Regions from separate parts of the Oceanobacillus sp. FSL K6-0127 genome, predicted to be linked through region 1. Evidence: a T-box and tRNA genes for the amino acid it is inferred to sense, from the RefSeq annotation. Region 1 holds a T-box; the other holds one or more tRNA genes.
What was found. The T-box of region 1 lies ahead of argS (arginine--tRNA ligase). A T-box ahead of a tRNA ligase gene usually reads a tRNA of that ligase, here a tRNA-Arg.
Positions count from the first base shown of each region.

Region 2: it has a tRNA-Arg gene. The T-box ahead of argS (arginine--tRNA ligase) is inferred to sense a tRNA for this amino acid. The anticodon was not compared.

Region 1 is NZ_CP150287.1:956,972-960,398, reverse strand. It holds gene csaA (chaperone CsaA) at 77-409, shown strand; gene argS (arginine--tRNA ligase) at 459-2,114, opposite strand; T-box leader at 2,194-2,406, opposite strand; gene safA (SafA/ExsA family spore coat assembly protein) at 2,456-3,064, opposite strand; gene MHH64_RS04735 (DUF4097 family beta strand repeat-containing protein) at 3,391-3,427, opposite strand, start outside.
Region 2 is NZ_CP150287.1:2,530,391-2,533,817, reverse strand. It holds gene MHH64_RS12520 (metal-binding protein ZinT) at 161-1,165, opposite strand; tRNA gene MHH64_RS12515 (tRNA-Arg) at 1,520-1,593, opposite strand; tRNA gene MHH64_RS12510 (tRNA-Gly) at 1,604-1,677, opposite strand; gene MHH64_RS12505 (metallophosphoesterase) at 1,863-2,372, opposite strand; gene MHH64_RS12500 (XTP/dITP diphosphatase) at 2,412-3,005, opposite strand; gene rph (ribonuclease PH) at 3,019-3,427, opposite strand, start outside.

The sequences.
Region 1 (3,427 bases):
GTATTATATTTTTTCAATTATGAAACACTTGTAGTATAGTAATAGAAAAATATTCAAGGATTGGAGCGTATTTCACATGGCAACAATTGAGGACTTTCAAAAATTAAATATTCGAATTGGTACCATCATCCATGCTGAGCTTTTTAAAGAAGCCCGGAAACCTGCAATAAAGCTAGAAATTGATTTTGGAGCAGAAATCGGCAAAAAAAATTCATCCGCTCAAATCACAGAACGGTATACTCCCGAACAATTAATCGGCCGACAAGTCGTTGCAGTCGTGAACTTTCCACCAATGCGTATTGCTGGGTATAAATCAGAAGTATTGGTACTTGGAGGTGTTGCAGGTGAAAATGACGTTATCCTGCTTGCGCCAGATGAAGTCGTGGAAAATGGTACGCCGATTGGGTAAGGATTATTCTCCCCTCTGTTGACTTCGAGGGGAAGTTAACCCAAGCAAATTACATCTCATCCGGAGCTTTCACTCCAAGCAATCGCAATCCTTCTTTTAAAACAATGGTTGTCGCTTTTACCAATCCAAGTCGACTTTCTAGTTCCTCATCCTCAGATAAAATTTTAATATTCCCATAGTATTTATTAAATTCCTGCGATAGATCAATAAGGTATTTGGCAATTTGGGAAGGCGCCTGGTAATTAAAGCTTCGCTCAATGGCTGCCGGAAACTCCATTAACAATTTCACAACAGACCAGCTATAGCTATCATTTAAGCCTTTCGTTGCTGTATCCTCATATTCGGCTTTTCTCAAGATGGAACAGGCTCTTGCATGTGTGTATTGTACATAAGGTCCAGTTGCTCCTTCAAATTTCAGCATATCTTCCAATGAGAACTCAATATTATTTTGTCTGTCATTCTTTAAATCATGGAAAATAATCGCCCCAACTCCCACCACTTCTGCTATATCTGCTTTATTTTGTAAGCTTGGGTTTTTCTCAGCAATAATCTGTTCTGCGAGTCGAATCGCCTCTTGAATAACTTCTTCTAATAAAACGACCTTCCCTTTTCGCGTAGACATCTTTTTTCCATCTTTCAGGATAAAACCAAATGGAATATGTGTTAATTGCTTTGCCCAATCGTATCCAAGCTTTTGGAGCACTAAGAAAATTTGCTCAAAATGCAAGCTTTGCTCGTGACCAACAACATAATATGATCTTTCAAATTCATAGGTTTCCTGTCTATAAACAGCAGCGGTTAAATCTCTCGTCGCATAGAGGGTTGCACCATCTGACTTCTTGATTAAACAAGGCGCTAAGTCATGTTCAGCTAAGTCTACCACTTCTGCTCCATCGGATACTTGCAGCAGGTCACTTTCCTCCAGACGGCTGACGATTCGCTCCATTTTATCATTATAAAACGCTTCCCCATGGTAGGAATCGAAATGAACTCCTAATAAATTATAAATTTTCCCGAACTCTTGGAGAGATTCATCTCGGAACCACGTCCAAAGGGAAAGAGCCTCTTCATTACCATCCTCCAACTTTTTGAACCAAGCTCTTGCATCGTCTTCTAACCTTGAGTCGTTTTCCGCTTCAGCATGAAACTGTACGTACAGCTTTAGCAGTTCTTGAATTGGCTCCTCTTTTACACGCGCCTCATTGCCCCATAATTTATATGCCACGATGAGCTTTCCGAATTGTGTGCCCCAATCACCAAGATGATTAATTCGAATCGCTTGATAGCCACATTTCTCAACAATATTTGCAAGTGAATTACCAATTACGGTTGAACGTAAGTGCCCCATTGAAAAGGGCTTTGCAATGTTTGGAGATGAAAAATCAATTGTAATATTTTTCTTTTCAGCATAATTTATCGAACCATATGCCGAACCATCCTTAAGGATGGATGTTAAGGCATGTTTACTAACCATTCTTTTATTTAAAAAGGCATTGACATACGGACCATCCGCGACAACCTTCTCCAAGATTGGATGGTCTATTTTTTCTGCTAACTCTTGCGCAATTATGTTTGGAGCCTTTCTCAATTCCTTAGCAAGTGTAAAACATGGAAATGCTAAATCACCTTGCTCCTCAAACTTCGGCTTTTCGATTAGATTCATAACTTCTCCCAGCTTTAGCAGACCGTTTAAATGTACGGTCATTTCCACTGCATATGCTTTTACGGCATCCATTATTTTCAGCCTCCTTTTCATCAGTAAACACAAAAAAATCCCGCCTCTATATAGAGACGAGATTACCCGCGGTACCACTCTTATTGTTCATCAAAACCAACTCATAAATGGATAACGGCCATTACCCGACTACACCCTACTCTGTTGCATTTCGGGCTGTTTCTCAGAAGTCCGCTTCATTAGGATAGAACGATTGGGCTCACACCATCCCCCAACTCGCTTGCGTTACCATCATAACTACTCTCTTCATCATCGAATTCAATATAATTTTCGTTAGTATATATGAATTCCAACTAAAAATCAACATCTATTTATTTTTTCATAAACATTTGTGTCCAGTAGTGACCGGACTTCACATAACCGACACCAATATGCGTATAATCTTTACTTAAGATGTTCGCTCTGTGACCTGAACTGTTCATCCAAGCATTAACAACTTGCTGTGCAGTGCTTTGACCTTTTGCAATGTTTTCACCAGCTGATTTGTAGTTGATTCCATAGTTTTTCATCATCGTAAACGGTGATCCGTATGTAGGACTTGTATGACTGAAATATCCTTTGTCTTTCATATCTTGCGACTTATGCTTTGCAACTCTAGCAAGCTCCCAATCATATTTCAATGCAGGTAGTCCAGCCTTTGCTCTTTCCGCATTTACGAGCTTGATCACTTCTTGTTCCACTAGATCGTCACTATTTGTTGGAATCCGCAAGCTTTGTCCTGGATATATAAGATTTGGATTTTTTAATTGTGCATTCGCTTTGATAATCTCACTCACTCCTGTTTGAGTTTTCAGAGCGATTTTCCACATTGTATCACCAGGAACTACGGTATAAGAACTAGCTGCAAACGCAGCAGTTGGTACTAGTAATGATATTGAAATAACTAACGCAAAAATGAATGTGCTAATCTTTTTGAACATAATTTATATCCTCCTTATTTCTATGTTAATAGGATATATAGTTTCATAGAAAAAATCATTATAAAAAAATTGGATGTATTTTTACAGAATGATTACGTAAAGATTACGCATTAATATCAAACGCTCTTGAAACACCTTTTTAGTAAACCCGGCATTCGTGAAAGTGATTCTTAGAAAATGCATTTTGCTTTCTCATAACCTCTTATACTCTTAAATGCAAGCCTTAGGCACTTATGCAGATAGAAAAAGTTTTATACTTTCTTACCTGCCAAAAAAATCGCGTTTAAATTAGCTGAAAATCTAATTTAAACGCGATTACACAATCTCTATTTTTCTACTGTAATACTACCGTTATCGGTTGTT
Region 2 (3,427 bases), 1.6 Mb from region 1:
TATTGCTGTATGGAGTTGTTTGATTGTACAAACCGTCTGGTATAAATGAACATTTTACTGGGTATGGGAGTTAAATTAATACGGGAACTATAAAACTAAATAAGGATTGGTGCGTATAATTCCAATTCAACGCACCAATCCTTCTATTCCATTTTATCCTCTAATGCGCAATCATTTCGTGCACGATACTAGCTCCATCCATATCTTTTGGATAGTAAGTGGGCCAGTTTTCTACTTCATCTAATAATGCTTCACGATCATTTCCCCAATACAGATGATAGTGTCCAGCATCTGTAGGATAAATATTATGATCACTGAATTGGATGAATTGAGGGAGCTCATCACTATCTTCTGCTAATTTAAAAATATATCGAACCCCTCTATTTCCTGCTTCATATGTTAAAATCTCATAACCATCGTAAGCATATTCACCTGTTAACTCTTTGTCACTTTTTAAGAATGTTACAGTATCCTCTTCTATGATGATACGATCAACATCTGTTTCGTATCCTTGTGCGTAATATTGCTTATATTCTTCAGCAGTTCTATCTCCATTATGTTCTGATTTATAAGTAAACACTTCATCTAATGTACCATCTTTTAGATATGGATATACAGATTGCCAGTCTCCTTCCCAATCAGAGAGTTCTCGATCTTTAACTTGGCTGTCTTCAAAATAGCCATTGTAGATTTGTTCATCATGTGGATGATGACCATGACTACCATGGTCATCAATGACAATTTCTATCGGTACTGATTGTACATAGGCTTCATGTTCATCATTATATAGAACTGCCTTTATCTGCTGACCATTACGATTTGCCTCGCCTTTAAAACTGCTGCCTTTTTGTTCTGTGATAAGATTCCATTCAGCATCCTGATTATCTCTTATGTACCAGTGCCAATGATCAGACTCGCTTTCTTCTTCATATACAGCTGTTAATTCAACAATATCACCTGTATGATAATGATCTGCTCCCCCCTGGACGTCAACATCCTCGGCTACTTGATGATCGTTACTGCTGTTATGATCATGCAATGCACTTGAGGATGTATCCATATGCCCTTCTGCAACTCCTTCTTGCGGTTCAGCTTCCTGACAACCAACCAATACTAGTAGACTGAGTGTTAGTATACCTAACCCTTTTGAAAATGAAGTTCTCATTCCTAACACGCTCCTTTTCAACTTAACGTATTCGTAATCATTACTATTCGTAATGTTTACGATTTAGATTATACACAGTTCGATTGAGGTGCGTCAATATAAATATTTAAATATAATTGAAATATTTATTAGATAAGAAGATTGAATCTAGTAGATTCTCAGCAAAACGTTGAAGTTAATATTACTGATGATAGAGCATGAACAATGCTGCTTTTTAAGTTTTAGTATAGGAAAGTCGTAAATTATTTACGGGAGATATTAATTGATACCTAATCAGTAGCTTAAACTGTTCTCTATGCAATTTTTAAAATAAAAAAAGCCTTGTAAACAAATGTTTACAAGGCTTTTAAGAAGCGTCCCAGGCAGGATTCGAACCTGCGACCCACAGCTTAGAAGGCTGTTGCTCTATCCAGCTGAGCTACTGGGACAATTATGTTTTGGAGCGGGTGAAGGGAATCGAACCCTCATCATCAGCTTGGAAGGCTGAGGTTTTACCACTAAACTACACCCGCATCTTTTTTCTGTAAGTATGAATATGTTGTGAAAGTATGCACTACTTAACTGTATATGTAAAATAATATAGATTGTTCTCGCTGTTTTTAGCGGACAAGAATTATTATAGGCAGGAATCAATCTTTTGTCAACACTTTCCACCTAAAAATTTCAGGAAGTGTCTAGACACTTCCTGAAAATAATTTTATAATGATGCACTTTGTTTTAAATCTTCCACATGTTCCCCATCTAAATTATAAAAATGAATTGTTATATCAGAAGGGTCATCCCATTTCATAATGGCATACGTTTTTTCCATTCTATTTTTAGGTAATCGGACACTTCCTGGATTGATAAAAAGCTTATGATCAACTTGTTCTGCTCCAGCGATATGTGAATGACCAAAGCAAACTACTTGCGCTCTCTCTTCTTCCGCTCGGTACGATAAACGAATAAGGTTCATTTTCACATCATATAGATGTCCATGTGTAATATAAAAAGTTAAGCCATCAAGCTCAATTGTTTGTTCATCTGGGTACCGAACATCGAAATCGCAATTACCGCCCACTCGGTAAAATCCTTGCAGTTCCTCTGAATCAAATTCCAGCTCTGAGTCACCACAATGAATTAACCATTTCACATCGTGTCTTTCTTTTATAGCAACAACTTCATTTGTCAAACCATGGCTATCACTTAAAATTAATACTTCTGCCAAATCATCACCTCCAGTTTAAAGGCAAGCATATAAAACTACTTATAACGTATGTATCCATTTTTCCAACTGAATAATCGCATTTCTACGGTGACTGATTTGATTTTTCACTTCCGGATTCAATTCTGCCATTGTTACTTCATATCCATCTGGTATGAAAATCGGGTCATATCCGAAGCCATTTTCTCCCTTTTCCGAAAAGGTTATTTTGCCTTCACAATATCCGGTCCGGAAGGTTGTTGCTTCACCAGGAATAGCTACAGCTAACACACAAATAAACCGCGCAGTGCGTTTGTCTTCACTTACTTCTTTCAATTCTTCTAGAACTTTATTAATGTTTGCCTTGTCGTCTTTCGGCTCTCCAGCATATCTGGCAGAAAAAAGACCAGGACGCCCATCCAGTGCATCAATCATTAAACCCGAATCATCAGCAAGTACTGGTATGTCTAATAGTGTAGCAATTTGCTCCGCTTTTAAGGCAGCATTCTCCTCAAAAGTTGATCCCGTTTCCTCCACATCTGGGGTCGATTGGTCTAAATCAAGTAATGATAATGCTTCGATTGATTTCTTAGCAAAAAAATCCTTGAATTCTTTTGCTTTTCCTTGGTTTTTTGTCGCAATTATAATTTGTTTCATCATTGATCTCCTATTATTTTGCAGGATTTGTTTCTCCTATACGATCTGCTAAATTACCAATTAGTTCTTTCTGAACTTCAACGATTTGCTGGAGCCCTTCTTCAGCAAGTCCTAGCATCGCCTGTAACTGCTTATTTGAAAAAGTTGCTTCCTCTCCAGTTCCTTGGATCTCTACAAATTCACCAGAGCCAGTCATAACAATATTCATATCAACATGTGCTTGGAAATCTTCCTCATAATTTAAATCTAATATTTCCTTACCATCCGGTAAAACCCCTACAGAAATTGCTGCTAAGTAGTCACGTACTGGCATTTTTGAGATTGCTTTTGTTTCCAGAAGCTTTCCAAAAGCAAGCACAACTGCAATAAATGCTCCTGTAATCGATGCCGTCCGTGTACCTCCATCTGCTTGAATAACATCA